3 regions of the Virgibacillus alimentarius genome follow, and region 1 is predicted to be linked to each of the others. Evidence: riboswitches for the same ligand, from Rfam matches in the RefSeq annotation. Region 1 holds a riboswitch; each other region holds the start of a gene.
The links. A riboswitch is a leader RNA that binds a small molecule or an ion and turns the genes downstream of it on or off. The one in region 1 is predicted to bind thiamine pyrophosphate.

Region 1 (11,091 bases):
AGCTTGGTCTCATGGGGATTCCTTTTCCAGAGGAATATGGCGGATCAGGTGGAGATACTATTTCTTATGCATTAGCAGTTGAAGAGATTGGTAAAGTTTGTGGCAGTACAGGACTAAGCTATGCTGCAGCAATATCATTAGGAGCAACGCCTATTTACCTGTTTGGTACAGAAGAACAAAAACAAAAGTATTTAACCCCTTTAGCCAAAGGAGAAGCATTAGGGTCCTTCGGTTTAACAGAACCAAATGCAGGCTCAGATGCTGGCGGAACAAAAACAACCGCATTGATAGATGGCGATGAATTTGTAATCAATGGAGAAAAGTGTTTCATTACAAATGCCAGTTTCGCTAAAACGTTAATTATTACAGCAGTTACCGGCAAAGATGAGCAAGGCAAAAATATCATATCAGCAATTATCGTTCCGACAGATACTAAAGGTGTCACCATAAATAGTAACTATGAAAAAATGGGAGTAAGAGGCTCAGATACTGCAGAAATTATTTTAGAAAATGTGCGGGTTCCCAAATCAAATTTGATAGGTGATCCCCAAAAAGGATTTAAGCAGTTTCTATCCACCCTAGATGGCGGACGAATTTCCATCGGTGCACTTAGCGTCGGTATTGCTCAAGCTTCGTTGAATCGAGCATTAGCCTATGCAAAAGAAAGAAAACAATTCGGCAAACCTCTTTCTTCCTTTCAAGCGATTCAATTTAAACTAGCTAATATGGCTATGGAAGCTGAATTATCAAGGAATATCGTTTTAAAAGCTGCATGGCTAAAAGATAATCATAAATCTTTTTCTAAAGAAGCTGCTTACGCAAAATTATTCGCTTCTGAAACTGCAGTACGCAATGCAGATCAGGCTATTCAGATCCATGGTGGATATGGATATATGAGAGAGTATGAAGTAGAAAGATTTTTGCGGGACGCTAAATTACTTGTCATTGGTGAGGGTACATCAGAGATACAAAGAATTGTTATCGCAAGACAATTAGGTTGTTAAATAACAAAATGGAGGGAGATTTCTATTATTAACTTAACAATTGGTGAGTTGTTAGAAAGGCAAGTAGAGTTATACCCTAATCATGAAGCAGTGGTCTACCCAGAGTCAAACGTACGTAAAACTTATTCAGAGTTTAATACCATCGTTAATCAAATGGCAAAAGGGTTTTTATCCCTAGGAATTAAGAAAGGAGATCATGTAGCTATTTGGTCTGATAACAAGTTTGAATGGCTTATCTCGCAATTTGCAACTGCGAAAATAGGCGCTGTGCTCGTGACTGTTAATACAAACTATCAAGCAGATGAGCTAGAGTACTTATTAAAGCAATCTGACTCAATGACTTTAATTATGGCAGAAAGGTATAAAAGTTCAAACTATGTAAATATATTAAATAAAGTTTGTCCAACAATTAAGCAAGCTGAAAAAGGAGATGTACACAGTGAAAAACTGCCCTACCTTAAAAATATTATTGTTTTAAATGATAAACATTATAAATACGCTTTCAATTGGAATGAAGTCATTCAGCGAAGTCATGAAATCGATGATAAACAACTAGATACTATCAAAAACGCATTACATTATGATGAAGTTATCAATATGCAGTATACATCCGGGACCACTGGTTTTCCTAAAGGGGTTATGCTCAGTCATTACAATATTATTAACAATGCCCATCAAATCGGCAATCGAATGAAACTCACTGAAAAAGACCGAATATGCATTCCAGTACCATTTTTCCATACATTTGGCTGTGTTTTAGGGATTTTAACCGCAGTTGCTAAAGGTTCCACAATGGTCATTATTGAACAATTTGATGCGGAAGAAGTGTTAGAAGCGGTTTCCAAAGAGAAATGTACTGCATTGCATGGTGTACCGACAATGTTTATTGCAGAATTAAACCACCCAAGATTTCATGAATTCGATTTATCTCATTTACGTACAGGAATCATGGCGGGATCGACTTGTCCGATCGAAGTCATGCGTGATGTCATGAATAAAATGGGTGCGACTGAAATTACAATTTGTTATGGATTAACGGAATGCTCTCCAGTTATTATGCAAACAACCGTTGACGATCCAATTGAATTGAAAGTAAGTACAGTCGGGAAAATTCATCCTAATATAGAGGCAAAGATTATTAATCCTGAAACATTAAAAGAAGTCGGTCCACATGAGCCAGGAGAGCTTATTACCAGAGGTTATCACGTAATGAAAGGTTATTATAAAAACGAAGAAGCGACAAACGAAACAATTGACGAAGATGGATGGCTTTATACGGGTGATATTGCAACAATGGATGAAAATGGATACTATACGATCACCGGCAGAAGTAAAGATGTCATTATTCGCGGTGGAGAAAACATCTATCCTCGGGAAATTGAGGAATTTTTATATAAAAATCCGAAGATCGTGGATGTTCAAGTTGTGGGTGTTCCAGATGAAAAATACGGCGAAGAAGTAATGGCATGTATCATTTTAAAGGAAAATGAGCAAGCAACAGAAGAAGCTATTCAAGCGTTTTGCGAAGGGCAAATTTCCAGACATAAAATACCGAAATACATTATGTTTTTAGATGAATATCCGATGACAGCTAGCGGAAAAATTCAAAAATACAAATTAAAGGAAATAGCTTTAGAGAATATAAAAGTATAAACATTCCAGATAGAATTGAGGGGAATAAAATGATCAACAAGCTACTTGTTGCTAATCGTGGGGAAATAGCAGCACGTATCATACGAACATGTAAAGAAAACGATATTAAAACCGTTGCCATCTATTCAGAAGCTGATGCCAGGTCACTTTTTGTAAAAATGGCAGATGAAAGCTATCTAATTGGACCTCCAAGGGTTAGCGAAAGTTACTTAAATACGGACAAAGTTCTAGAGATAGCAAAACAAACCAAAGTTGATGCAGTACATCCAGGATATGGTTTTTTAAGTGAAAATGGCAGCTTTGCAGACAAATGCGAACAAGCGGGAATCACATTTATCGGACCAAGTTCTAACGTAATCGAACAAATGGGGGATAAAATTTCTGCAAGAAAATTAATGGAGAAAGCTGGAGTACCAGTTATCCCAGGCACAAAAGGAGAAGTATCCGATGCGGAAGCGGCAATAAAGGAAGCGGAACATATAGGTTATCCAATTATGGTAAAGGCCTCTGCAGGTGGCGGTGGAATTGGTATGCAAATCGTTCACACTGCTCAGGAGCTTTTAAAAGCATTTGAGAGCAACTCCCAAAGAGCGGAACAATTTTTCGGTGATGGTTCCATGTTCATGGAAAAACTTCTAGTAAATTCCCGTCACATTGAGGTTCAGGTTTTAGCCGATACCCACGGTAATGCAATTCATCTATTTGAAAGAGAATGTTCGATACAACGGCGAAATCAAAAGGTAGTTGAAGAGGCCCCTTCTTCCTTTATATCAAAAGAAACCAGAAAAAAAATGGGTGAAGCCGCAATTAAAGCAGTGAAAGAAATTGGTTATACAAACGCAGGTACGATCGAATTTCTTGTAGATGAAAATGAACAGTTTTATTTCTTGGAAATGAATACAAGAATACAGGTTGAACATGCAATCACTGAAGAAATTACGGGACTGGATATTGTAAAAATGCAAATTGATATCGCTAATGGAGAAAAATTGAGGTTGGATCAAAATGATTTAGAGATCCAAGGCCATTCAATTGAAGTACGTATTTATGCAGAAGATCCTGTTACCTTTTTTCCATCACCAGGGGAAATAACTGTATATGAGGAGCCTGCCGCAAAATATATTAGAGTTGAATCATCGATTGAACAAGGCTCCAAGATAACTCCATTTTATGACCCTATGATAAGTAAATTAATTGCCACAGGAAATAACAGAAATGAGGCAATATCAAGGTTAAATGATGCACTACAAAACTATAAAATTGAAGGGATTAAGACAAATATACCGATGTTAAAAGAAGTTATTCATCATGAACACTTTATCTCAGGTAACACAACAACAGATTTTGTTGAAGAACATTATTTACCGATAGTGAAATAAACGGAGAACCATTCAACATGAGGGGAGTATTAAAATGACTCAAATAAAAGCAAATATGGCAGGAAACGTATGGAAAATCGTAGTTAGTAAAGGTGACACCGTAACAGAAGATCAAGACGTTGTTATTTTAGAATCAATGAAAATGGAAATCCCAATTGCTGCTGATGAAGAAGGAATAGTAAAAGAATTAAGTGTTAATGAAGGCGATTTTGTCAATGAAGGTGATGTGCTTGTAATTATAGAATAATCCGAGCACTTTAGCTCTCCTCTGAGGGCTAAAGTGTTAATAGATTAGGAGGCCTTTTATTCATGTCAAATCTTGTTCAAGTAGAACTGAGAGACGATCATATTGCCATTATTAAACTAAATCGGCCTGAAGCAGCAAATGCAATGAGTCGGCAATTACTAAAAGAAATCAATGATGCTATTTTTTCAATAAGTGAATATGATTCTATTTATTGTACGGTTATTACTGGTGTCGGTGAAAAAGCCTTTTGTGCTGGAGCTGACTTAAAGGAACGAAGCGGCATGAATAACAAGGAAGTCATCGAAGCTGTACGCAGCATCGGAAATACCGTGCTAAATATTGAACAAATGCGGATGCCTGTTATTGCCGCTTTAAATGGAGTTGCTTTCGGCGGAGGATTAGAACTAGCTTTAGGATGTGATATTCGATTAGCAGCCGAACACATTCATTTGGGGTTAACCGAGACATCACTAGCTATTATCCCCGGTGCAGGGGGAACACAACGACTGCCGCGTTTAATAGGCATTGGCAATGCCAAACAACTTATATATACAGCAAAAAAATTAACGGCTAGGGAAGCAAGAAACCTTGGTTTAGTCGAAGAAATTATTGAACCAAGTCAGTTAATAGAAAGGTCAATAGAAATAGCAAAGGATATAGCTAGCAATGGACCGATAGCGGTTCAACAGGCTAAAATTGCTATTAATAATGGCATGCAAGTTGATTTATTAACCGGGCTGGAGATCGAACATCTCAGTTATAAAGAAACCATCCGTACTGAAGATCGATTAGAAGGTTTACGTGCTTTTAAAGAAAAGAGAAAACCTGTTTATAAAGGAGACTAACAAGGAGGATACATATCTATGTCCTATGTAGAACAATTAACAGAAAAAGTCGATACGATTAAAAAAGGTGGAAAAGAAAAGTACCATAAAAATAATCAAGAACGTGGGAAGCTATTTGTAAGAGAACGACTAAATTTGCTTTTCGATAAGGGACTGGATATCGAGGATGCATTTTTTGCTAACTGCATGGATGATGAGTTACCGTCCGATGGTGTCGTTACAGGGATTGGAGAAATGAATGGCCAAAAAGTGTGCGTGATGGCAAATGATTCGACTGTTAAGGCAGGATCTTGGGGAAAAAGAACAGTTGAAAAAATTATTCGTATTCAAGAGACAGCGCTAAAATTAGAACTGCCAATGTTATATTTAGTCGATTCAGCTGGAGCGAGAATAACTGATCAAATTGAAATGTTTCCTGGCCGCCGCGGGGCGGGCCGTATTTTTCACAATCAAATAAAATTGTCAGGCCGCGTTCCTCAAATTTGTCTATTATTTGGTCCTTCTGCCGCTGGAGGCGCATATATTCCTGCCTTCTGTGACATTGTCATTATGGTGAAAGGAAATGCCTCCATGTACTTAGGATCCCCTCGTATGGCTGAAAAGGTTATTGGAGAAAAAGTCACTCTAGAAGAAATGGGCGGTGCAAAAATGCATTGTGCTGTATCCGGTTGCGGAGACGTTCTTGCTAAAACGGAAGAAGAAGCCATTGAATTTGCAAGAAACTATTTAACGTACTTCCCTGCTAACTTTAGAAGCAAACCGAAAAAAGCTGCAGTTCCCGCCCAAAAAGCGTTTCATAAAACAATCAAGGATATTATTCCAGCTAACCAAAATACACCTTTTGATATGAAAGAATTGATCGATCAGATTATCGACACAAACAGCTTTTGTGAAATTAAAAAGTTATTTGCACCAGAAATAATAACGGGATTGTCCCGTATTAAAGGTGGAGTTGTAGGTATTATTGCAAGTCAGCCACGCCAAAAAGGAAGTGTATTATTTCCAGATTCGGCAGACAAAGCTGCGAAATTCATACAATTATGTGATGCATTTAATATTCCCCTGCTCTTCCTTATGGATGTGCCTGGTTTTATGATAGGTACAAAAGTGGAGAGTCAAGGTATCATTAGACATGGTGCAAAAATGTTGGCATCTATGAGTGAAGCTACGGTTCCAAAAATTTCAGTAATCGTTAGAAAAGCTTATGGGGCTGGTCTTTATGCAATGGCTGGACCTGCATTTGAACCAGACGCTGTTTTAGCATTGCCAACAGCACAAATTGCTGTGATGGGACCGGAAGCAGCGGTAAATGCAGTGTATGCAAATAAAATAGCATCATTAGAAGGAGAAGAAAGACAAAGGTTTATAAAGGAAAAACAAGAAGAATATCGTGATGATATTGACGTTTATCGTTTAGCATCTGAAATGGTTGTCGATCAAATTGTAGAACCAGATCAGTTAAGAGGGGAATTAGGAAAGCGTTTTAAAGCTTATGAATCAAAAAATGTAGAATTTACAAAGAGAAAACATGGCGTACTTCCCGTATGAATGAATTTGCACCTTGATCATTTTCAAGGTGCTTTTTCATAAATCCATTTACAAACGTTATCCAAGTGAAATTTAATAACAAGCGCAAAGTTCCATTTCTAATCCTTTTATTGGCACTTTTCATGAACCTTATACTCTTTTCTTTGCAAAAACGATTGCCCCGCATCTTTATATCACGTAATGCCACCCTTGGACCCTCGCCCTACATAATGGTGGTGTTCCTAACCAAAATGCCTGCCTTCTTTTTTTCCATTATTTGCATAATATTGGAAATGATTTGTTTGTTTCACTCGCTTTACTATAAAATAACCAATAAAGGCACCAGAAATACTACTTACTAAAAATGAAGGCATAAACACCATGGCTCCCATCGAACTTCCCATTAATATATTCGCGTACGGGACTGCAAACAAGGAACCAATCAGCCCTGTTCCAACAATTTCTCCAATCACAGCCATTATTTTTTTGCCAAAATGTTTATAGAAAATACCAGCTAAGAAGGCACCAATCATCCCCCCCGGAAAAGCAATGATTGTTCCTAGTCCAAGCATATTACGAATCAACCCCGTCACAAAAGCGATTATAACAGCTGGAACTGGTCCTAATAGTATTGCCACCATAACATTGATCGCATGCTGTACTGGATATGCCTTTGCAACCCCTGCAGGAAACCAGAGTAATTGGGAACCGATTGTCGCTATAGCAACGAAAACTGCCATTGTTGTAATTAGTCTTGTTCGATTCACATTGTATTCCCCTTTTTCCGCAAAATGTGATATTTCCCGGGAAATATCGACAATATTTACTGCACCTTGTCTAATTGTTCTCGCAGTTCTCTTGCAGCTTGCTCAGCGTCCCCTGCTTGACTAATTGCCGTGATCACTGATATACCTGCCGCTCCTGCTTTTTTTATTTGCATAGCATTGGATTTTTTTACCCCGCCAATAGCTACAATTGGAATGTTAACTTTCTCCGTAATATCTCTAATCGTCTGAATTCCAATAGGCTTTTTACCTGGTTTTGTTGCCGTTTCAAAAATTGGGCCTACTCCGAGGTAACTAGCTCCTTGCTGCTCAGCTAGTACTGCTTCTTCTATAGTTGATACAGAAATACCAATCGGAAAATTATTTGGAAGTTTTTCTCTAGCCTCTTTAATTGGTTCGTCTCCTTGTCCCAGATGAACTCCATCAGCACCAAGCTGGATAGCCAAATCGATATCGTCATTAACAATAAATGGAACTCCCTTTTCTTGACATATCTTCCTTAGCTGTTTTCCAAGCTGAATTTTATCTTCGCCTTTTTTTACATGAAGTCCTTTTTCCCGATACTGAAAAATGGTAACTCCGCCATCGATGGCTTCCTGTAATACTTGGGAAGGATTGCGCTTTGTATTGTCACTTCCCATTATAAAATAGAGTAGAAGATCTTTTTCATTGATCATAAAAGGTTAATCCTCCTGAGCTGTGAACATTTGTATTCTTTTTCGTTTCGTAACATCCTGATTTGTTAAATTATAAAGGCTATCCATTAAAGCAGCTGAGAAAGCTCCTGGGCCACTCACTGTTTCCATAGCAATTTCTGATGCTGCTCCATAACTGCTAACTGCGTTTACAGACGCATGATACCTATCATCAGCTACACTAACAAAAGCTCCAATGATAGCAGTCAGTAAACAGCCAGATCCAGTAACCTTTGGCAGCATGGGTACACCATTTTTACATAATGAATATCTTTCACCATCCGTAATAACGTCAGTTTCTCCTGTCGTAATAACGATTGAACCATATCTTCTTGAAACTTGCTTCGGTATATTGGGATTGATATGATCTGTTGATGCATCGACACCTTTCATTTCTGATCCGACTTCCCCTAAGATAGCTATTTCCCCTGTGTTTCCGCGAATAACAGATACATTAATTTCACCCAAAATTTGCTTTACTGCTTGTTTTCTGAAACTTGTTGCCCCGACTCCAACTGGGTCTAATATAACAGGAATCCCTTGATCATTAGCAGTTTTCCCAGCAAGAAGCATGGCTCTCACTTGAGTTTGTGTACACGTTCCAATATTTAACACCAGCGCATTAGCATGGCTTACCATCTCTTCCACTTCTTCAGGAGCATTTGCCATTACAGGCGATGCACCTATTGCTAATAATCCATTTGCTGAAAAATTTGCAACAACGATATTCGTAATATTATGGATCAATGGTTTTTGTTTTCTTATTGCTGTGATGTAGTCCATTAATTAGCCTCTTTCGTTTTATTTTCCGGAACTCCCTGCAAACGATAACCCCAGTGGTTTGTCGGTCCGTTCCCCCTGCCTATTTCTAAACTGAATCGAATGGCGTCAGTTATAAATTGCTTAGCGATCGCAACAGATTCATAAATTGATTTTCCTTTTGCTATTTCTGCTGCAATGACTGCGGAATACGTACATCCTGTTCCATGTGTATGCTTTGTATTAATTCGTTCTGTCGGGAATTTGTAAATTTTCTTCCCATCAAATAATATATCAATCGCATCTCCAGCAAAGTGACCGCCCTTCACAATAGCAGATTGTGCTCCTAACTCCTCGACTATTCGCTTGGCAGCAATTTCTGCATCCTCGGTTGATTGAATAGACACTTCCAATAGTTCTTCTGCCTCTGGTATATTTGGCGTAATAACAGTAGACAACGGAACTAATGCTTCACGGATCGTCTGTCTTGATTCTTTATCCATCAAATGATCTCCACTTTTAGCAACCATGACTGGATCAAGAACATATGGAACATGGTTAGATTTGATTGCATGACTAACTACTTCCATCATTTCAGGTGTGGCGATCATCCCTGTTTTCACAACGTCTGGTACAATATCATTAAAAACACTTTCAAGTTGCTTCTCTATAAATGAAACAGATAGATGTTCGATAGATTGAACGCCTAATGTATTTTGTGCTACGACCGACGTAACAACGCTCATGCCATAAACTTCTCGCTCCTGAAATGATTTTAAATCTGCTTGAATCCCTGCACCACCAGTTGGATCCGTACCAGCAATCGTAAGTGCAGAAGAAGTTGCATATTTCATCGTTTATTAACCCCTTTTCATGGAAAATCCCTATGAAGGAAAAATGGAGATAAGGTAATTTCATAATAAAAACCACACCAGGAAATTGGAGTGGCTTGATATACGTATACAAAGGTATAGCTGTTTTCATATACTATAACCGTTCTCCACTTTCCTACGCTAGTTTGAACTAGATCAGGTTCGAAGGGTTGAGGATTTTACCTTATCTCAGCCATGTGGCACCCCTAGTGGACTTTCCTATTTAATTATGCGTTATATCTTAACTTAATCATGATAACACCTAATTGTCAACTAGATGAAATACGTTGAATAAAAAATAGTTTTCAAGTAATATTTTATTGTGGAAAATGATTTATGTAAAAGGGAGCTTATCATAATGAACGTAAACTTTAATCTTGAATTTGATGACCTATTAGCCTTTCAAGAAGATGTTATTAATAATTCGCGCACACATGATATAAAAGCTAAATACTTTAAATGGATTACAACCATCATCATTCTCCTTGGAATGCTATTGCTTGTAAAGACTTCTTTATTATCGGCCATATTTATTCTAATAATAGCTATGATCTATTTTTTTCTATTTCCATATTTATATAAATCTATGACTTTTCGTAAATTAAAGAATAAACTGCAAAACAATGATTATTCACATATACTTGGCCCCTGTCAAATGACTTTTTCCGAGAATGGAATAGATAGAGAAACAAAACATTCTACCTCCCATTTTAATTGGAATCAATTTGAAAAGGTAAGCGAAGATAATAAACATTACTTTTTATATGTAACAGATTTAGAAGGATTAATTATTCCGAAACAGCCGGATCACATGAATGAAAAAGAGATAACGGAATACAACAATATGATTAAAAATTTCATTAGAAACCTTAAGTAACAAATCTCTATTCACTTCTTTCGCAATATGCGGAAAGATGAGAAACAATATTGTAGTCTTGAATCCTCCATTCCACTTGGTTAAAGGTAATATTACTAATACAAGCATTAATTAGTTTTGTTTTCCCTGAACCTATCTTTCCATTTGATATGGTGGCTAAGATCGTGTTAATTACAGCTCCATGTGCGACAAGCAGGATATGCTTACCCTGATTGTTCTCGATGATCTCATTCAGACCAGCCATTACGCGTTTCCGAAGGGCTCCCCGTGTTTCCTGATTAGGATAATCTTTATCTGGATATTTTGCCTGTCGCTCTCTTTTTGTCATACCCTGTGCTTCCCCGTAATACCTTTCTACAAATGCTTCCATTTCAATGAGCGGAATTTGGAGCTTTTCATTGATAATATTCGCTGTCTGCTTTGCCCGTTGCAAAGGACTTGTTATCAG
Region 2 (11,091 bases), on a different contig from region 1:
TAAATGAACCGATTCATCAAATGTATTTGCTTCTTCGGTCGCTCCAATAACTAGCCTTCCATCTGGTTTTGGCACAATATAACAACCTTTTGAGAATATCGTTCGTATAACCGGGCTCTTTTTAACCCGGACGGAAAAACATTCTCCTTTTACTGGATACGTGTTCAACTTTATCCCTAATTGACTTAGTAATTGTTCACTCCACGCCCCCCCTGTTATAACTGTTTCATCGGCAAATATTTTGCCTATCATCGTTTGAACGCCTATGATTCTATTTGTTTCTTTAATAAAACCACAAACCTCCGTATGTTCCATCATTTCTGCTCCCAGACCTATAGCAGCATGAGCTAATGCTCTAGATAGATTTGGTGGGGAAACATTTCCATCGTTTGGGATATACATAGCCCCTTTTATATACTCAGAAAGGGAAGGTTCCCACTCTCTTAATTCGTTTGGAGCTATCCAAGATGCACTTTCACCTAGCTTTTTCTGAATGGATATGATGGATGCTAGTGAAGCAGCTTCTGCATCCGTTTTCGCTATTTTAAATATCCCATTTTGTACGAGTTGAATATCTATTCCTGTCAATTCTTTTAATTCCTCTGCAAGTTTTGGAAACATTCCCCTGCTTTTTCTAGCTAAGCGGAATAATGGGCTATCTTTTTCCAATTCTGATTGCGCACCCAGCATTCCCGCTGCAGCACTTGATGCTTTGCTGGCTAGCTTATTTTTCTCCAGCAGCAGCACGTTTCTTCCTCGCTTACTTAATTGGTAAGCAATGGAACTCCCAATAACTCCGCCTCCAACGACAATCACATCATAATGTTTTTTCATCATTCACTTCGCCTTCTCTAAACTTTTTCTATATGCTAATGTAGCTTGTATAGGATTCTTTGCGAGTAAAACCCCTGATAGAACTGCAATCCCTCTAGCACCTGCTTTAATTACTTCTCCCGTATTTTCAGGAGTAATACCACCAATAGCTATGACTGGCACCTTGACGGTACTTGTAATTTCTTGTAATTTTTCAAGTCCTCTAGGAGGTATACCAGGTTTTGATTGTGTATTAAAAATATGACCATAAAACAAGTAATTTGCACCTTTTTCCTCCGCTAATATTGCTTGCTCCACTGAATGAGTTGAACAACCAATTTGCAATGATGGAAACGCTCCTTTTACCAAAGCAATATCTGCGCTATGATGTGTGAGCTGCACACCAATTGTTTGCATGATGTATGCAATATCAATACGGTCATTAATAATGATCTTTTCTTGCGGAACTCCTTTATCTATTAATGTTTGGACAACATCCACTATTTCCTTTGCAGTCCAATTTTTTTCACGTATATGGACCCTATCAACATATTCATGAATCGTTTGTAGAATGCCAGTAAAAGTTTCAGCAGATTGTTGTCCTGTTGAGATAAGATGTAATTGTTTAGTGAATGGAATCACCTCCCGTTCTGGAATCGTAAACTTTTGTCTTATCAACGGAAATGACTTTTATATAAACAAAAAACCACTTCCGTTACGCACAGCGCATAAGGAAGTGGTTTCAGATTTTTAACATAACAAATAATTACACATACTAAACATATGTATAACATTCGATGTAATCCTCAACACGTTACTTCCCTACGCTGGCTTCAACCAGATCAGGTTCAAAGAGTCCCAAAGTAATCACTTTGATCTCAGCCTTTTTAAAAGGCACCCCCAGTGTTTATACTCAATATCTAGTTTTAATTTTTAATGTCTACTATTAGTCTAACATGTTTTAATTATGTGTCAATTACAAACGTTTTCGCTTTATATAAGAAAATTTCTATTGACAGGATAATTGTTACGCTTTATTCTACTATTGTAAACCTTATTTTTTTAAAGTTAACAATAGAAGGAGGTGTAATGCTTATTTACACAAGCGAAAAATACTTCAGCATCAGGATGAGAGCTTCAAAATATGCATCCTCAGAGCAAGATGAAAAACATATTTCCGGAGGCGAAGCTCTGTGTACATACGATAAAATAAAAGATACGGTAAATACACTGTTGGATAAAGCCTTATCTCATTCAAGGGGAGATCCTGATTTTATGCAGATACAATTTGATGTATTAAATGATCCCATTAAAAAAATCAATCCTTTATTCGTCTCTAATAATTCAGTGAATTCGGATAAAACAGGAAGGGAATTGGCATTAAAGTTTCTCGTTCAATCTGGGGTTTCAGAAAAAGCTATTGCAAAGGGATATCAACATTTAATAGATCAATCTGAATTAAGAGGAGCCATTTTAATTGATTACCAATCAGGTGAACGGGTTGATAACTCAAACGAACGTGGAATACGTGTATCTAGGATGGACTGGTTGCAATCAGATTTTGAAAGATGGGCTGCATTTTATAACCTCCCAACAAATCCAAGACTAAAAGAAGCACTCGTTCTTGCTACGAAAGTGAATGATCACCCTTTAGCCATTGCAGAATTATGTTGGTCAGATGATCCCGGCTATATAACTGGTTACGTAGCCAGTAAAAGATTAGGTTATCAGCGAATTACGAAAATGAAGTCTCCTGGTGATGAGCAAGGATGCAGAATTTTCTTTATTGATGGAACAAAATATACAAATTCTTATATTCATTACTTGCAAAAGCAACCAATTTTAATTTCTTGGAGGGATAAATAATGACAAAAACATTACTGGAAAAAAGTAAGGAACATTTATGGTTACCTTTTACGCAAATGAAAGATTATGAAAAGGATCCCCTCATTATTGAGAGTGGAAATGGAGTTAAATTAAAGGATATCGATGGGAAAGAATATTATGATGGTTTTTCATCTGTCTGGCTTAATGTTCACGGTCACCGTAAAAAAGAATTAGATGATGCAATAAAAAAGCAATTAAATAAAATTGCGCATTCCACATTGCTTGGGATGACAAATGTACCTGCAACAGAACTAGCTGAGAAATTAATTGAGATTACTCCAGAACAATTAACACGCGTATTTTATTCAGACAGCGGTGCAGAAGCTATTGAAATTGCACTTAAAATGGCATACCAATATTGGAAAAATGAAGGATACCAAAAGAAAAGAAAGTTTATATCAATGAACAATGGCTATCACGGTGACACCATAGGTGCTGTAAGTGTAGGGTCAGTAGAGCTTTTCCACCAAGTATACGGTCCTTTAATGTTTGATAGTTTTAAAGCACCTATCCCAAATGTATATCGGTCCAACAGTGAAAATCCAGACCAATGCCGCGATGAATGTTTAAATATTCTCGAGCAATTACTTATTGAAAATCATCAAGATATAGCAGGATTAACAATTGAGGCTATGGTTCAAGGAGCCGCAGGTATGATTGTTATGCCTGATGGATTTTTATCGGGGGTGAGAGAGCTTTGTACAAAGTACGATGTACTTATGATCGTGGATGAAGTTGCGACTGGCTTTGGCCGTACCGGTAAAATGTTTGCTTGTGAACATGAGGGAATCCAGCCTGATCTAATGACAGTCGGTAAGGGAATTACAGGAGGTTATTTACCAATATCTGCAACATTTACAACAGAGGATATATATAACGCTTTTTACGATGATTATGAAAAGCTAAAAACACTTTTCCATGGACATTCTTATACCGGAAATCAACTTGGGTGTGCAGTAGCGATTGAAAATTTGCGGTTATTTGAATCAGAAAAAATCATCGATCGTGTAAACGAAAAAGCAGAAGAAGTGAAAACATTACTGTATGACCTAGAACTACTTCCCCATGTAGGTGAAATAAGACAACTTGGATTAATATGTGGGATAGAATTAGTTAAAAACAAAAAAACAAAGGAACCGTTCCCTTTCAATAGTCGAGTAGGCTATCATGTTTCACTAAAAATGAGGGAATTAGGAATGATAACAAGACCGATGGGAGATGTCATCGTTTTTATGCCGCCATTTGCAAGCAGTAGTGATGAATTAACTGAAATGGTGAAAATCATGAAGAACGCGATTGTTGAAGTAACACAAGGAGCAGCTACAATTGACGCTTGATCAATGGCTCACCCAACGTCTCGAAAAGACAAAAAATGCTGGTTTATATCGACAGTTGCGAATCATGCATCATGGACCTCGCCCTCAAATGCTGGTAAACCAAAAAGATGTGCTTGTGTTCTCATCAAACAATTACTTAGGAATGGCTAATAAAAAAGAATTAATTGATGCTGCCAAAATCGCTTTAATTGAATTTGGAGTAGGAAGTAGTGGTTCACAATTAACAACAGGTCATTCGTATTGGCATCACAAGCTCGAAAATCGTATCACTACATTTAAGAAAACAGAATCTACGCTTCTTTTCTCAAGTGGTTATTTAGCGAACATCGGTGTCTTATCAACCGTGCCTGAAGAAGGCGATATTATTTTAAGTGATCAGCTGAACCATGCCAGTATTATTGATGGATGCCGTTTATCAAAAGCTGACACAGTGATTTATAAACATGTTGACATGATGGATCTTGAAAATAAATTGAAAAGGACATCTAACTATAAAAGACGATTTATTATCACAGATGGTGTATTTAGCATGGACGGGAACATAGCACCATTAGATAAAATTGTTGCACTAGCAAATCGTTATGACACCTTTGTCATTGTAGATGATGCACATGCGACAGGAGTCCTTGGTAAAAATGGACGGGGAACCAATGAATATTTTGACGTTGAACCTGATATCGTCATTGGTACCATGAGTAAAGCAATAGGAACGGAAGGTGGCTTTGTTACAGGTTCAAAAACATCCATCGATTTTTTACTAAACCACGCAAGGAGTTTTATTTTTCAAACGGCAATTGCCCCTGCCATTTGTGCAGCATCCTATACAGCAATAAATAGGATAGAAGAAGATAAAAAACAACGCTCCCTTTTGCTAAAAAAAATAAAGACGGTAAAAACAACACTTACAGAAATGGGATATGAAGTAAGAGGGGGAGAAACACCTATTATACCGGTATTGATTGGGAGTGCCGAAAAAGCAGTGCTATTTGCTGATAAACTTTATGAAAGAGGCATTTATGCCCCTGCTATTCGCCCGCCAAGTGTACCATATGGACAAAGTAGAATCCGACTAACGATCACGACAGAACATACGGAAGAAAACATCAAAAAGTTGTTACTATCATTTAAAGAAATAGGAAAAGAGTTGAATATCATATGAAAGGATTTTTCATAACAGGTACTGATACGGATGTCGGAAAAACATTAATTTCATCTGGTCTTGCAGCTATATTCAAGGAAAAAAATATGGATATAGGTGTATACAAACCCTTGTTAAGTGGTGCTTCGCGGTATCATCCTAATAGTGACACAAGTCTTCTTAAGGAAATGGCACAGACCAAACTGTCGAATGCATCGATCACGCCCTTTCAATTTAAAGAGCCATTAGCGCCCTATGTAGCTGCTAAGTTAGAAGGACGAAGCATTTATTTAGAGGATGTCGTAGCACACTGGAAAAAGATCCAAAAAAAGCATGATTATTTCATAGTTGAAGGTGCCGGTGGTATATCTGTACCATTGGGTGAAGATTTTTTAGTCAGCCATTTAATTCAAGAATTACAACTTCCAATCATAATCGTTGCCCGTTCAGACCTTGGTACTTTCAATCATACATTTTTAACAGTACAATACGCTAAAGAAATGAAACTGAACATTGCTGGCATCATCATAAATGGAATAGACGATCCACCTAATCTCGCTGAAAAAACAAATCCAAATTTAATCGAATCTTTTTGTAAAGTACCAATCCTGGGTATTTTACCAAAAATGCAAGTAGTTGATGCACAAGATTTTAAACAAATTATAAAAGACAATATTGACACCGCTTCACTTATTCATCAAATGCAACAGAACGGATGATTGAAAATTATTTAAATCAATGAATGGAGGATTTTCATGTCAAGCCCCAATCATTTAACGAGGGAAGATCTAATTTCTTTCCCTCTAAATACGCATCAATTTATCAACAATCCTTATCCGACCTACAGCCATATACAGTCCATACATCCGGTGTATTGGAACGCTAAACGAAAATACCGCGGATGGTTTATAACCGGCTACAACGAAGCAAAAACAGCTCTAAAGGATAGCCGGTTAGAGAACCGAATTCCTTTACCTGTAATGACAAAGAAATACCAACATCTAAGAAAGCTACTGACAAATATGTTACTCTATAAAAATCAAATGGACCATATCAGGATTCGCAAAATAGTCAGCAAAGCTTTTTCTCCAAGGAGGATTAGTTATTATCAACCTTATATAAAGAATACCGTTCATGAACTACTAGAAGACTGCACAAAACAAAGGAAAAAAACGATTGATATCATTTCTGATTTTGCATTTCCATTAACTAGTCTTGTGATCGCTAAACTATTAGGGATACCCGAAAAAGAAAGACACCATTTTAGAAAATGGGCTATTCAATTAGTTAAAACGATTGATTTATCCCGGTCAAAGGTAGATATACAAAAGGGAGAATATCTCATTGAAAGATTAATGAAGTACTTTCAACATCTTATTCATGAAAAAACGAATAACCCTGACCATGACTTAATCAGTTTATTGATAAAGGATGAACAACTAACAGAAGAGGAATTGATTGCAACCTGTATTCTACTCGTTATTGCTGGTCATGAAACAACCGTTAATTTAATCTGTAATAGCGTTTATTCATTGCTAAAACACCCTGATCAATTGTTAAAATTGTAAGAAAATCCAAATTTGATTGACACAGCCATCGAAGAATTTTTACGTTACGAGAGCCCTACACAATTAACTGCTCGTATAGCCTCTGAAGATATGGAATTAGGTGGAAAATCTATAAAAAGTGGGGAACATATATACATATTATTAGGGGCCGCTAATCGAGATCCTAATACATTTTATATTCCTGACACACTTGATATAACAAGAAAACCTAACCCTCATCTTTCCTTTGGCCATGGTGCCCACTTCTGTATTGGGGCTTCACTTGCCCGGATGGAGGCAAAAATAGCACTTCTTGCACTAATACAACAAAAGCCTAACATAAAACTACAATCCGATAATATACAATGGCGAAGGCTTATTGGTTTCAGAGCATTAGCGAAGCTTCCGGTTATTGTTGATTAATTGAAAGTTCATTACAAACGATACAAGTTAAGTTTATAGCTTAACTTGTATCGTCTTCCAATGATAAGAATTGCTATTATTTGAAAACAATAAAGCTGCTGCTTACCCATTTTCAATCTGTCTATCAATTTTATTTTTTTGCACTTTTACCTGTGTAGTCAGCAATACACCAATAATTACGGCTAATGTACCAATTAAATGCATGATTGTTATCTCCTCATCTAACCATAGAAATGCACCGGTCATAGTAACAATCGGTAAAAAGTTCAGAAACACAGAAGCTCGGGATGGACTTAACAAATCAACAGCGCGGTTATAGAACAGCAAAGCAATAAAAGATGGAAACACTCCTAAATAAACAAGACCCATTATCTTCGCAATAGTAAGGAAGGGTAATCCAGCTACAAACCATTCCAAAAGGACAACAGGTAGTAATATAATGACAGAAATGCCTGTCATCATAAGCAAAACTCCATAATGAGGAAACAGATGCATATATTTTTTAACCATGATCGAATAAATCGCCCATGCAATAACCGCTCCGATCATAATTCCGTCGCCAACATTCCAATCAATGGATGTCAGATGGAATACCTGACCATTCATAATCACCCACAATGATCCGAAAAAGGACAACAAAATCCCAATCCAATGGACAAAATATAATTTGTCTTTAAGTAAAATGACGCTTAATATCACTGTTGCAACCGGAATGGATGACTCTAATACGGATACCTTCGTCGCTGTCGTGAAGCTTAAAGCTCCATATATAAAAGTGTTAAATAGCGTGATGCCTGTTAAGGTCATTAACAGAAAAGGTTTTTTGTATGTTAAAAATGTTGACCGATATGTCCATGCCTCACGAATTCCAAACGGGATCATTATGATAAACGCAATTAACAACCGAAAGAATGCAATGGTAAGCGGCGGCAAATCGTTCATTGCTTTACCAACAAGAATATTTCCTGCATAAAATAGTACAACGAAAATCATGAATATGTAGGGATACAAATAAAAACCCCCTATCCCAAAAGCAATAAATAAAGGCCCTAACCAAAAATGCTAGGAGCCAATATCTTTTGCTTTTATATTCTACTTATTATTTAACAGAAGATTCCTTCGGCAATTCTACTACCCAATCAAATGGATCTTCTAATTTTCCTAGTTGAATTCCTGTTAACGTTTCATATAGTTTTTTAGATATTTCACCTGTTTTCCCTTCATTGACAACCATTTCTTCCCCTTCCCAGTTAAGTTCGCCGATTGGTGAAATAACTGCTGCAGTTCCTGTTCCAAAAGCTTCTTCTAATTGACCATTATGATGTGCTTCTTGAACTTCCTTCATGGAAATTTTGCGTTCTTTAACACGCATACCCCAATGTTTTAATACTTGAATGATGGAGTTTCGAGTTACTCCTTCTAAAATACTTCCGTTTAAAGCTGGTGTCACAATTTCGCCATTTATCTTAAAAAAGATATTCATACTGCCAACTTCTTCTACAAATTTCTTTTCCACTCCATCTAACCATAATACTTGAGAAAATCCTTTTTGATCAGCTTCTTCCTGTGCTTTTAAACTTGCAGCATAGTTTCCTGCTGTTTTTGCTGTTCCTGTTCCACCAGCAACTGCACGAATATATTCATTTTCCACAAGAATTTTCACAGGATTAATTCCCTCTTTATAATACGCTCCCACAGGAGATAAAATAATCATAAAACGATACTTTTTAGATGGGGAAACACTAAGATTGGATTCTGTAGAAATCATAAATGGACGGATATATAGTGATGTTCCTTCTGCATTAGGAATCCAGTCTTTATCAATTGTAATTAACTTCTTCAACGCTTCTAATGCCAATGCTTCGTCTACTTTTGGCATACTCAATCGATTACTTGATTTATTTAGTCTTTCCATATTTTTCTCTGGACGGAATAATCTGATAGACCCGTCTTGGCCCATATATGCTTTTAAACCTTCAAAAACAGTTTGACCATAATGAAAAATCATCGCAGATGGATCAAGTGTGATCGGTTCATAAGGTACAATTCTTTTGTCATGCCACCCTTTTCCCTCAGTATAATCAGCAACAAACATATGATCTGTAAATTGCTTTCCAAATACTAATTGATCAGCTGCTGGCTTTTGTTTTTTGGTCGTTGCCAAATCGATTTTAATATTTTGTTCTTTCATCGGTGAAGCCCCCTAATTAAAATTCACTCTGATTTTCCGTACTAAATCCTATCTTTTTATCAGCTAATAGGAGATGAAGTGATATAAAATAATTTAAATTTTAATATTAATTATACAATAATTTTTAAAATATATCTATTATATTGAAACTTTAAATAATAAAATGCAAATGACTGTATATTAACTGTTCCATTCATTCTTTTTTAATTTACCATTTTATTAATGTAACTGTATTGGTTCTAAAAATTCAATACTCACGATATGATAATACCATTGTGAAAGGTGGAGATTATATTGAAAAACTTAAACATCCTTTTAATTGGCGGGGATGCCAGATATCTTGAAGTCATTGATACATTGGCCGCAGATGGGGCAAATATATACTTAATTGGCTATGAATCAGCCTCCTTTGATACTCCTAATATATTTCATACGAAATGCGAGAATTTAGACCTTCATACAATCGATGCCATCTTACTACCTGTGTCTGGAACAGATGCATCGGGAAAAATAAAGACCTCTTTCTCTGACGAATCTATCTATTTAACAGAGGATATGGTCACTCAAACGCCTAAACACTGCATTATATGTACAGGAATATCTAATAGCTTTTTGGATAAAATAACAAGAAGCAGCAACCGGAGATTAGTACGCTTATTTGCCCGTGATGACCTAGCTATTTATAATTCAATTCCTACTGCCGAAGGGGCGTTAAGTATAGCGATGGAGCATACTGATTACACGATTCACGGATCATCTGTAATGATTCTTGGTTTTGGAAGAGTCGGAATAACCGTTGCACGCATGTTTTCCGCTGTTGGAGCCAATGTTTCTGTTTGTGTAAGAAAATCAGCAGATATCGCTCGCATGAAGGTGATGGGGTTAAAGCCGGTGCGCATGAAAGATTTAAACCAAAAAATTGGTAATGTTGATATTTGCATTAATACAATTCCCCATCTAGTTATCAATTCAACTGTTCTTTCAAGTATGCAACAGTCAGCACTCATCATTGATCTTGCCTCCTCACCAGGTGGAGTCGATTTTGACTTTGCCAAAAAACATGATATTCAAACAATACACGGACTTGGTTTACCAGGAAAAGTTGCTCCTAAAACAGCCGGCAAGGTAATTGCAGAAGTTTTTACGGATGTGCTAGCATTTAACAATAATTAAAAAGAGACTGTTTGTCATAAGGGATGGTTCCTTATGACAACAGCCTCTTTTTTTATTCTTATTCTTTATCCTTATCTTGTTTACGTTCCAAAATCTTATCAATCAAGCCATAGTCTACCGCTTGTGCTGCAGACTTAAAGTTATCGCGTTCTGTATCGCGTTCAACAACTTCTAGCGGCTGACCAGTACGTTCAGAGAGAATTTTATTCATCTTTTCTTTCATTTGAATAATGCGGCGTGCGTGAATTTCAATATCAGTCGCCTGCCCTTGTGTTCCGCCTAATGGCTGGTGAATCATTACCTCACTGTTTGGAAGTGCATAACGTTTTCCTTTCTCTCCGGCAGCTAATAGGAAAGCACCCATTGATGCGGCCATTCCAGTACAAATGGTTGATACATCTGATTTTATAAATTGCATCGTATCATAGATGGCCATTCCAGCTGTAATGGACCCGCCCGGTGAGTTGATATAAATAGAAATGTCTTTCTCAGGATCCTCTGCCTCTAGGAAAAGTAATTGTGCTACAATTGAATTTGCAACATTATCATCAATTGCACTGCCAAGCATAATAATTCGATCTT
Region 3 (11,091 bases), on a different contig from region 1:
ATATAAGCCCATCGTAAAAGAAATTCAAAAGGAAGCTGCTGCGTTAATAAGGGAATATTTTGAGAAATATACAACTGTAGAAGCAACGAAAACAGAGAACTTCAAAGTTATTGTAAATAAAGGAAACCCAAGCTAATCGGCTTGGGTTTTCTCATTTAAAGGCAGAAATGATCATTCTCTTAATAGAGAATGTGGCAAAATTCCTCTGATTGTTTATTACATAAATTACCAATTTTACATAAAATTAACACTACATTCATACTGAGTAAACAAACCTTTTGTATACTCAAACATGAAATAAAAATATAAAAAGGAAGGGATCGTGTTAAGCAAATTTTAGTTGAGCTTCCTACGATTGTGCATTAGCTAGATTATATTAACAATATAAATTTAAATAAAACAAATTGGGGGCAAAAGCATGAAAAAATTAGCATCTTTAGGATTCATATTATTACTTTCATTAGGTATTCTATCGGCATGCGGGGGCGAAGATGAAGCAGCTAAAGCAGAAAAAGGCGAAGAAAAACTTGAAGAATTATCTGTTCAATTCGTTCCTTCACAAAATGCGGATACATTAGAAGCAAAAGCTAAACCTTTAGAAGAATTACTAAGTAATGAATTGGACATTCCTGTTAAAGTTAGCGTATCAACTGATTATAACACGATAATCGAGGCGATGGATTCAGAGCAGGTTGATGTTGGCTTCTTGCCTCCGACTGCATATGTACTTGCTAAAGAGCAAAGTGCAGCAGATGTTATTTTACAAGCACAGCGCTACGGTGTAAATGATGATGGTTCAGATACAGATGAACTTGTTGATTCTTATAAATCTATTTTCATTGTCCGAGAAGATTCTGATATTCAATCTGTAGAAGATTTAAAAGGGAAAAAAATTGGCTATCAAAACGTAACATCATCTGCGGGTTTTGTTTGGCCTGCTGCTACTTTAATGGATGTAGGCATTCATCCATTAAATGATGTTGAGTCCGTAACACTAAAAGGTCATGACCAAGCAGTTATTTCTCTTCTAAATGGTGATATTGATGCAGCAGTTACATTTCAGGATGCACGTAATATCGTAAAAGAGGATTATGAAAATGTATTTGATGAAACAAGAATTATTAAGTTTACGGAAGATATTCCAAATGACACGGTAACCATTCGTCCAGAAATTAATGATGAGACGAAAGAGAAAATAAAGGATGCGTTTATTGCAATTGGAAAAGATGAAGAAGGCCGTAAAATCATCCAAGATATCTATTCTCACGAAGGATATGTGGAGTCAAAAGACAGTAACTTTGACATTGTTAGAGAATATGAAGAGAAGGTAAGCGAAGAAATAGAGCAATAAACGATTTATCAGAAAAAACACCTTAACATAATAACTGAATAATAAGGGAAGGCTGCTTGGATATTTATCTGGTCAGCCTCCTTTTACTCAAGTTTAGAAAGTAGGGGAAACTTTGATAGCGTTTAAACATGTTTCAAAAATTTATCCAAATGGAATACATGGATTACATAATATTAACCTGCACATCGGTGAAGGAGAATTTGTTGTTATTGTTGGCCTATCAGGCGCGGGAAAATCTACTTTTCTTCAATCCATTAATCGACTTCACGAAATAAGTGAAGGTGAAATTTTTATAAACAACAAATCGATTACAAAGGCAAAGGGGAATGAACTTTATCGTATCCGACGCGATATCGGAATGATTTTTCAGAATTTTAATCTCGTACATCGCTCAACAGTAATGAGAAATGTTTTATCTGGACGAGTCGGATATCATTCCACTTTACGAATGATCCTTGGACTATTTCCTAAAAAGGATAAACAACTAGCAATGGAAGCTTTACGTCGTGTAAATATTCCTGAAAAAGCATCTATGAGGGCTGATCAATTATCTGGTGGCCAACAACAAAGAGTGTCCATTGCTCGTGCACTAGCACAAGAGCCAAAACTGATTCTAGCAGATGAACCAGTAGCTTCATTAGATCCGATGATGACGGGACAGGTGATGGATGACTTGCTGCGTATAAACCAAGAGTTAAACATGACAATGGTCGTCAATTTACATGATATCGAAATAGCGAGGAAATACGCCAATCGAATTATTGGGTTAAAAGCAGGAAAGGTAGTATTTGACGGAAAAGCTGATGAAGCAACCGATGAAGCATTTGCTGAAATATACGGAAAAACTGATAAAACAAGTGAAAGGATGGGGATGGAACAATATGAAAGAATTGAAAACACAGCAAACGGCTGAAATCTCCGCTTCCCCATCAAAATTAAAGCCAATCGTCACATCTCTACTTGTTTTATTACTTGTACTTGGGAGTAGCTGGCAAATCGGGTTTTCATTTACAGAATTGATTCATGGGCTTCCAAACATGTGGGATTTAATTGTTCAATTAGTGCCCCCTGATTGGGCATATTTTTCGGTGATTACTTCCCCCTTACTTGAAACGATACGAATGGCTATCATCGGTACAACAATTGGTGGAATAATTGCCTTTCCTCTTTCTATTTTAGCGGCTCGAAATGTTTTCCATTCTATATGGATAACTGTTCCAGCTAGGTTTATATTAAATTTAATCCGAACACTGCCTGAACTATTATTAGCGGCCTTATTCGTCGCTGTTTTCGGTATTGGGCCGATTCCTGGGATATTTGCATTAACATTATTCTCTCTAGGTATTATTGCAAAACTATTTTATGAATCTGTTGAATCTATTGACCCGGGTCCTATGGAAGCGATGACAGCTGTTGGGGCAAATAAGATCAAATGGATATTTTTTGGAGTGGTACCACAAGTAATGGCATCCTTTACCTCTTTCTTTTTATATACGTTTGAGATCAATATTCGGGCAGCTGCAGTATTAGGTTTAGTCGGTGCCGGAGGAATCGGTTTATACTACGAACAGACACTTGGTTTTCTGGATTATGGGAAAACAGCTTCTATTATTATGTATACATTAATTGTTGTATTATTGATCGATTACCTTAGTACGAAAATAAGGGAGAAGTTAACATGAGTCGAGTACGGCGAATAAGCATTATGATGGCAATATTATGCATTTACATATGGGCCTTTGCTGGTTTACCTATAGTAGAATTAAAAGAAACATCGCTTGAGGTTATATCAGCTATTTTTTCTGGACTATTTCATCCAGACTGGGGATATGTATATGATCCTGGTGGGGAAGATTTGCTTCGAGGATTGCTTGATACACTAGCGATTGCCTTGCTCGGCACATTTATCGCGGCCATTCTTTGTGTTCCATTTTCATTTATGGCTTCCAAAAATATAGTAAAGTCAAAAGCTACGGTGGGAATAAGCAAATTTATTTTAAGTTTTATACGAGTTTTTCCAGATATTGTTCTAGCATTACTATTTATAAAAGCAGTTGGTCCAGGTGCATTTGCAGGTGTGCTAGCACTGGGGATTGGTGCTGTAGGTATGCTTGGTAAGTTAATTTCAGAGAGTGTAGAAAGTGTTGATTTAAATGCAAAAGAAGCATTAACCGCTACTGGTGCAAACCCGATCAAAACATTTATGTTTGCCGTTGTACCCCAAGTATTACCAAACTTTTTTTCTTTTATTTTATACCGGTTTGAAGTGAATGTACGTGCTGCGACTGTTTTAGGAATCATTGGCGCGGGCGGAATTGGAACACCGCTTATTTTCGCTTTAAGTGTACGCGACTGGGAAAGAGTGGGTGTTATTTTACTTGGAATTATTTTGATGGTTACGCTGATTGATCTTATTTCTGGGAAAATAAGAGCTCGCTTCACATAAGCAAAATGACTAGAAAAACGATATCACGGATCATCTATGATATTTAAAAGATGCTCCGTGTAGTCAATTTACCGGTTCTGTATTGGATGAAACCCTCGAAATTTAGAATTACTCCCTGTTACTAGCTTAATGATAGAATGATTAGCCTTTTCTCAAAGTATTTCCTTCTTTATAACTTCCAACAAAAAATTCCATTGCGATTAGGAAGGTTGAAGCCCGGAGAATAGATGTTACAAAAACAATCGAAGTGTGTTAATATGAAAAAGGTCGGCTTCCATACCATGTATCTTAGTTTTAATTCCTGCCTAGTTGTTCTTTTTTATACCTCGAACCTGTATAACCCATCTTTCCAATCATTAATCTGATTTACTTAACAACAAGAAGAAAGGACAATGAATAATATGAGTTTAACAAAAAAGATTATTATTGCACTTATTCTTGGTGTAATTGTTGGTATAGGCCTTAACTTTACTTCTTCCGACTTGTTCGTAATCATAGATAAATATGCATTAAATCCTGTTGGGCAGCTATTTTTAAATTTAATTATGATGATCGTTGTACCAATTGTTTTTGTCTCCATTGTTCTCGGTACCGCAGGAATTGGCGATCCGGGTAAACTGGGTAAAATTGGTGCTCAAACGATTGCCTTTTACCTAGTTACAACAGCAATAGCGTTGATGCTTGGGCTAGGGATAGGCACTTTACTGGAACCTGGTAAAGCCGGGGTGTTTGAGACGAATAAAGCTGATTTTGAAGAGCAATCAGCTCCACCTATTATGGAAACAATCGTAAATATTATTCCGGAAAATCCATTTGAAGCAATGACAACAGGGAATATGCTTCAAATTATTGCTTTTGCTATTTTTATAGGGGTCGCACTAGCTGTGTTAGGGGAGAAAACGAAAGGAATATATCAATTATTTGAACAAGCAAATGATATATTAATCTACATTGTTAACGCAGTTATGAAAACGGCTCCATATGGTGCATTTGCCTTGGTTGCTTCAGCAATAGGTGATGCAGGATTAGATGCATTAGGATCAATGGCCATGTATATGTTTGCTGTAATCTTAACATTAATTTTACATGGAGCGATCACCTATAGCTTGGCAATATGGGGAATTGGAAAAGCAAAACCATCTAAGTTTTTTAAAGAATTTTTTCCTGCTATGTCTGTTGGATTTAGTACATCTAGCTCAAGTGCAGCATTACCAGTTTCGATGAAAATTGCCCAGGAAAAACTAGGTATTAAAAAGTCTATTAGTAGTTTTGTGCAACCGCTTGGAGCTACGATTAATATGGATGGGACTGCAATTATGCAAGCCGTAGCAACGGTGTTTATATCCCAAGTCTATGCAATCCCTCTCGGACTAAACGATATGTTAATGGTGGTTCTGACAGCTACACTGGCAAGTATTGGAACTGCTGGTGTACCAAGTGTCGGGTTAATTATGCTGGCTATGGTCTTGAATCAAATTGGTCTTCCAGTTGAAGGTGTCGCACTTATAGTAGGGGTTGATCGTCTTTTAGATATGCTTCGGACTTCACTCAATATTACCGGAGATGCAGCTTGTGCATATGTCATTTCTGAAAATGAAAAACGAAAAGAAAGTAAATTAGCTAAATCATCCTAAAACAAAAAGGTTGTCTCAAATTAGGTTGTAATAACCTAATGAGACAACCTTTATCTATTATTAAACGCTAGCACGGACTTCTACTGGCCACATTTCCTTGTTCTCTGCCATATCCCAGAACATATACTCAAAATAGCTTGTTTTTACAACAATTTCTTCAATAAAAGCAAGTTCATGCTCAGGTTTACCTTTAGCGATTGTATTGATTAAATCAATACAATCATTTGCTAACGCTGTGAATTCATCAGATGAATACATTTGTACCCAGTTTCCGTAAAATTCATGTTCTAAAGCACCAGGCACCTTCGCCAGTGACTTGCCAATGTAATTATAACTCCAAGCGCATGCAAGTACAGAGGCGACAACATTTTCAATGCCTCCACGCTGCGAAACATTTAGCATATAGCTTGTATACGCGGTTGTAGTAGCAGCTGCTTCTGTGTTTTCTAATTCTTCATTGGATATGCCGAACTTACTTGCATATTTACGGTGAAGATCCATTTCCATATCTAATGTTCCGTGAAGCAGATTTGCAAAAGTAGTCATGGTATCTAAATCTGTAGCTTTCGCACTTCCTAAAGCAAATAGACGTGAATACTCAATAAGATAAATGTAATCCTGTTTCATCCAATGCTTAAATTTTTCTTGATCTAGCCAGCCTTCTCCAAGTCCTTTTACAAAAGGATGTTCTAAATAAGACTTCCAAATAGGTTCTACTTTGTTCCATAACCTGTCTGTGAATAAATTTTCCATTTTATATATCTCCTTTTTCCTGTATTTACTAGAAACAAAGACCAAACTGTTAAATCGATCGACCTCCTAAAATGATTAAGAGGAAACGAAAAACCCATTCTTTCATTGGTAGGAAGAATGGGTTATGCGCATACAAATATCGCATGTTCCACTTCCCTACGCTAGTGCAAACTAGATCAGGTTCAAAGGGTCAAGCTTCCTCTCTCAGCAATTAAATTGCTCCCCTAGTGAAATGAAAAAATATTAAGTTATTTAACTATTAATGCCATTAAATCATATCTGATTGTATAAAGCAAGATAGCTTCATAGAGGTATAAGAAAATTTTTATAGGCAATCTAAGCAAAATTACTTTAAAAATGTCACAAAATGTTCTAAAATAAATATATAGACAAAATTGTTACAATAAAGTGTAATTACACAATTTTTAAAAATTAATAGAATTCCAAACTAAACAACATGAGGTGATAACATGGACATGCAACGTATACCCGCTCAGAAAGGGAAGTATAATTTACAAGATTATGATAAAATGCGAGAAACATTCTCATGGGAGGATGCGAAAAAGCATTTCAGCTGGAATGAGACTGGAAAGGTGAATATAGCATATGAAGCTGTTGACCGACATGCACAAAATCCAAAATTAAAAGATAAAGTTGCTTTATATTATTCATCTCCTGATAGAGAAGAACAATTAACCTTTGAACAAATCAGTAAAAAAAGCAATCAGTTTGCAAATGTATTAAAAAAGCATGATGTTCAAAAAGGTGATCGTGTTTTTCTATTTCTACCAAGGAGTCCTGAATTTTATATATCATTTTTTGGAATTATAAAAACCGGTGCGATTGCTGGACCACTATTTGAAGCATTTATGGAGCAAGCTGTTCGCGATCGCTTGCAGGATAGTGAAGCAAAAGTTTTAATAACCACTCCAGATCTCTTGGAGCGTGTTCCGCAAAAGGATCTTCCGGAACTAAAAAAGATCATTCTTATCGAAAATCATAATGAAACAGCGGATAAGTATATTGATTATAAAGAAGAAATGGAAAGTGCATCAAGTGATTTTGATATAGAATGGGTGGACTTAGAAGATGGAATGCTCATTCATTATACCTCTGGTTCAACTGGAAAACCAAAAGGCGTTTATCATGTTCATAATATAATGATTCAACAATATATTACAGCAGAATGGGTACTTGATCTAAAAGATGATGATGTATACTGGTGTACGGCAGATCCAGGATGGGTCACTGGAACATCATACGGAATTTTTGGCCCATGGTTAAAAGGAGTTTCAAATGTTGTCCGTGGTGGACGATTTTCACCAGAAGCTTGGTACGATACAATCGAAAAATACAATGTATCCGTATGGTATACAGCACCAACAGCATTACGAAAGTTAGTTAGTGCAGGAGAAGATGTTGTAAAACGATTTGATTTATCATCCTTACGTCATGTAATGAGTGTGGGTGAGCCATTAAATCCGGAAGTAATCACTTGGGGATTGGAAGCGCTTAACCACCGAATTCATGATACATGGTGGATGACAGAGACTGGAGCACATATTATTGTGAATTTCCCTTCTCAAGAAATACGTCCTGGTTCCATGGGAAAACCAATTCCAGGTATTGAAGCATCTATCGTTGATAATGAAGGAAATGAACTACCGCCAAACCAAATGGGTAACCTGGCTATTAAAGAAGGTTGGCCTGCAATGATGCGTAAAATCTGGAATAACCCTGGTAAATTTGAGAGCTATTTTGTTAATGGCTGGTACCTCTCTGGTGATAGTGCCTATCGCGATGAAGACGGATATTTTTGGTTCCAGGGCCGATTAGATGATGTCATTAACACATCTGGTGAACGAGTTGGGCCATTCGAAGTAGAAAGTAAATTGCTCGAACATCCAGCTGTGGCTGAAGCTGGTGTGATTGGTAAGCCACATCCTGAACGCGGCGAAATCATTAAAGCCTTTATTTCCCTAAACGAGGGATATGAAGATGCATCCGAATTATTGGAGGATATTCGCCAATTTGTAAAAACAGGTTTAAGTGCCCATGCAGCGCCACGTGAATTAGAAGTGACAGATGCTATACCTAAGACCCGAAGCGGTAAGATTATGCGTCGTCTTCTAAAATCACGGGAGCTCGGATTACCAACAGGTGATACTTCAACATTAGAAAAATAGGTTTTAGAATGAAAAAATACAAGACACGTTCTTTGATGTGCACCCCTAGAGTTAGACCAAAAGTCTAATTTTAGGGGTGTTTTATATGGCTAAGTATGATTTAGCATTTAAACTGGCAGTTGTAAAAGCGTATTTAGCAGGTGAAGGTGGATACAAATTGTTAGCCAATAAATTTGGTATTCCAGCTAAGCGAACCACTGCGTGTGGAGAATGCTTACTTAAAAAAGCTCCGAGCTTCAGGGAAAAATATTCCGAGCCGACTGCGAAAACAGAATCTAGAATCATCCACGAACTACTAGGAAAATTCTGACTAGCAGTAATCCTTGAAGCGACAAAATTTCCAAAGGCTACTTATATGTATTGGCAGAAAAGATTCAATGAAACTAACCCAGATAAAGAAATTGAAAAAGTAATTCAGGATATATTTGAAGAACACAACGGTAACTATGGTTACCGAAGAATTAATATCGAGCTGAGAAACCGTGAATATATTGTCAATCACAAGAAAGTTTTACGCATCATGAATAAACTTGGATTTGCATGCACCAAATTCACACGTAAGTCACGAAAATACAGTATTGACAAGTATATTTACTATTATAATCATAAGAGAATAAAAGCAAAATTGACTGGAATGAGTCCGGTTGAATACCGGAAACAAACCAGCCAATTAGCAGCTTAAAATTTAAGTTTAACTTTATGGGTTCAGTACACTTGACTCACGTGTCTTGTATTTTTTTAATTATGCTGTAATTGCTGTTGCTGGACCAAATACCTCATAACGAATATCTTCATCTGCTACATCAAGGTTTGTTAAATGTTGATACATAGCACGCATAAATCCTTTTGGTCCACAGAAGTAAAATGCTGCATTTGATGTAGGTATGACAGATTCCAGCCACTCTTGGTCAATGTAGCCAAGTTTATCATATTGTCCTTCATCTTCCAGTGTTGGATGATCATAGATTGTATAAGCTTTTACTTGTTTATGTGCCTTTGTTATTTCCTTAACTCTATCTTTCATTGCATGGACCTTACCGGATTGTGCCGCATGGATGAACAGTACTTCACGTTCTGGCTGTACCTTGATCACAGTTTCTAACATACTCATCATTGGTGTCAGCCCAACACCGCCACTGATTAAGACTAGTGGTCTATCATCTTTTTGATCAAGGATAAAATCACCAGATGGTGCACTAATAGGTAAAATACTGCCTTCTTCCAGGTTAGCATGTAAATAGTTGGAGACAATACCTGCTGGATTATCTCCTATCGCATCCTCACGCTTTACACTGATTCGGTAAAATCTTTCCCCTGGTGCACAAGACAATGTGTACTGGCGTAAGTGTGTATAAGGTTCTCCTTCTATATCTGCTTTCACTGTAATATATTGTCCAGCTTGGTGGGCAGGGAATGGTTTGCCGTCTGCTGCGTCTAAATAAAAGGAAGTAATTACATCGCTTTCAACAACTTTTTTAACTACTTTAAAATCGCGGAAGTCCACCCAACCGCCATCCGTATTTTCAAGTTCTTCATACATTTTTCTTTCTACATCAATAAATACATCAGCAATGACGCCGTATGCTTTCTCCCAAGCATTAATAACTTCATCTGTTGCTGCATCACCAAGCACATCTTTCATGCCTAATAATAGATATTTTCCGACGATAGGATAGTGATGAGGCTTTATGTTCAGGCTTCGATGTTTATGGGCAACTTGTGTGACAACAGGCATTATGTTTTCTAATTGATCAATGTTTGCTGCAGCAGCATAAACCGTATTAGCAAGAGCATGCGATTGATCGCCTTTTCTTTGATTGGTTTGATTGAAAATATTTTTTAATTCCGGATGCTCACTTAGCATGAACTGATAGAAACGTTTGGTTATTTCATCTCCACGTTCTTGTAGTACAGGTACAGTCGCTTTTATAATGTCTTTAGTACGTTCGTCCAACTCAACTGTTGTTTTTGTTACCAAAGTAAAGCACTCCCTTTGTAAATAATAGATTATACTTCTTAACCGGTTAAATAAACATGTATTTCAAATACATCTTTATTGTATAATGTAAATATATCCTATTCAATAGCTAAAAGGAAAATTCTGTTACAATATTGTGAAGATAGATAAATAAATAATTAAAAAGGAGGTAAATATAGATGCAATTAAAAAAATATACAGACTATGCACTTCGTGTACTGATTTTCACTGCAATGAAACCAGAAGGGAAATTAGCAAGCATTAAGGAAATATCCGAAATCTTTTTTATTTCTCAACATCATTTAGGTAAGATTGTGTTTGAACTAAATAAGCTTGGTTATATTGAAACAATAAGAGGGAGAAATGGGGGAATCCGCTTAGCTGAACCTCCAGAGGATATAAATGTTGGAATGGTTGTACGGCAATTTGAAAATGATTTTACAATATTGGAATGCTTTGATAAAGATGTAAATCATTGTGTTATATCTCCCGCTTGTCAATTAAAGCATATGCTAAATAAAGCGCTACAGGAGTTTTTGTATGTTTTAGACCAATACACAATCAGAGATTTGGTAGTTAACGATGACGAATTGCTTCGGCTCATGGGAATACGTGAATAAGTAGGGGGGCAGATGACATGTTTTATTTCCACATCACGTGGAATACTCCTTATATAGCCTATAATGAAGGAGCGTATCACCATGAGTAAAATAGCATGTATTTTAACAGATATGTTCGAGGAT

Region 2: linked by a shared signal. The riboswitch ahead of tenI (thiazole tautomerase TenI) and the one ahead of thiD (bifunctional hydroxymethylpyrimidine kinase/phosphomethylpyrimidine kinase) in region 1 are both predicted to bind thiamine pyrophosphate.
Region 3: linked by a shared signal. The riboswitch ahead of tenA (thiaminase II) and the one ahead of thiD (bifunctional hydroxymethylpyrimidine kinase/phosphomethylpyrimidine kinase) in region 1 are both predicted to bind thiamine pyrophosphate.

The regions. Positions count from the first base shown of each region.
Region 1 is NZ_JAGIKX010000024.1:33,098-44,188, forward strand. It holds gene J2Z81_RS11590 (acyl-CoA dehydrogenase family protein) at 1-1,004, shown strand, start outside; gene J2Z81_RS11595 (AMP-binding protein) at 1,023-2,657, shown strand; gene J2Z81_RS11600 (acetyl-CoA carboxylase biotin carboxylase subunit) at 2,687-4,036, shown strand; gene J2Z81_RS11605 (acetyl-CoA carboxylase biotin carboxyl carrier protein subunit) at 4,071-4,283, shown strand; gene J2Z81_RS11610 (enoyl-CoA hydratase) at 4,346-5,128, shown strand; gene J2Z81_RS11615 (acyl-CoA carboxylase subunit beta) at 5,147-6,676, shown strand; gene thiW (energy coupling factor transporter S component ThiW) at 6,898-7,422, opposite strand; gene thiE (thiamine phosphate synthase) at 7,479-8,117, opposite strand; gene thiM (hydroxyethylthiazole kinase) at 8,124-8,918, opposite strand; gene thiD (bifunctional hydroxymethylpyrimidine kinase/phosphomethylpyrimidine kinase) at 8,918-9,748, opposite strand; TPP riboswitch at 9,883-9,984, opposite strand; gene J2Z81_RS11640 (YcxB family protein) at 10,125-10,643, shown strand; gene J2Z81_RS11645 (histidine phosphatase family protein) at 10,651-11,091, opposite strand, start outside.
Region 2 is NZ_JAGIKX010000003.1:137,214-148,304, reverse strand. It holds gene thiO (glycine oxidase ThiO) at 1-837, opposite strand, end outside; gene tenI (thiazole tautomerase TenI) at 838-1,491, opposite strand; TPP riboswitch at 1,616-1,725, opposite strand; gene bioW (6-carboxyhexanoate--CoA ligase) at 1,903-2,679, shown strand; gene bioA (adenosylmethionine--8-amino-7-oxononanoate transaminase) at 2,679-4,037, shown strand; gene bioF (8-amino-7-oxononanoate synthase) at 4,027-5,196, shown strand; gene bioD (dethiobiotin synthase) at 5,193-5,894, shown strand; partial or broken gene J2Z81_RS03890 (cytochrome P450) at 5,931-7,145, shown strand; gene J2Z81_RS03885 (DMT family transporter) at 7,248-8,156, opposite strand; gene J2Z81_RS03880 (branched-chain amino acid aminotransferase) at 8,245-9,336, opposite strand; gene dpaA (dipicolinic acid synthetase subunit A) at 9,631-10,509, shown strand; gene clpP (ATP-dependent Clp endopeptidase proteolytic subunit ClpP) at 10,568-11,091, opposite strand, start outside.
Region 3 is NZ_JAGIKX010000005.1:42,977-54,067, forward strand. It holds gene J2Z81_RS05125 (bifunctional metallophosphatase/5'-nucleotidase) at 1-136, shown strand, start outside; gene J2Z81_RS05130 (phosphate/phosphite/phosphonate ABC transporter substrate-binding protein) at 419-1,351, shown strand; gene phnC (phosphonate ABC transporter ATP-binding protein) at 1,464-2,264, shown strand; gene phnE (phosphonate ABC transporter, permease protein PhnE) at 2,233-3,033, shown strand; gene phnE (phosphonate ABC transporter, permease protein PhnE) at 3,030-3,797, shown strand; gene J2Z81_RS05150 (dicarboxylate/amino acid:cation symporter) at 4,199-5,431, shown strand; gene tenA (thiaminase II) at 5,492-6,184, opposite strand; TPP riboswitch at 6,321-6,420, opposite strand; gene acsA (acetate--CoA ligase) at 6,655-8,370, shown strand; gene J2Z81_RS05165 (hypothetical protein) at 8,456-8,680, shown strand; partial or broken gene J2Z81_RS16170 (IS3 family transposase) at 8,726-8,905, shown strand; gene J2Z81_RS16175 (IS3 family transposase) at 8,888-9,052, shown strand; gene hmpA (NO-inducible flavohemoprotein) at 9,113-10,348, opposite strand; gene J2Z81_RS05180 (Rrf2 family transcriptional regulator) at 10,528-10,968, shown strand; gene J2Z81_RS05185 (type 1 glutamine amidotransferase domain-containing protein) at 11,050-11,091, shown strand, end outside.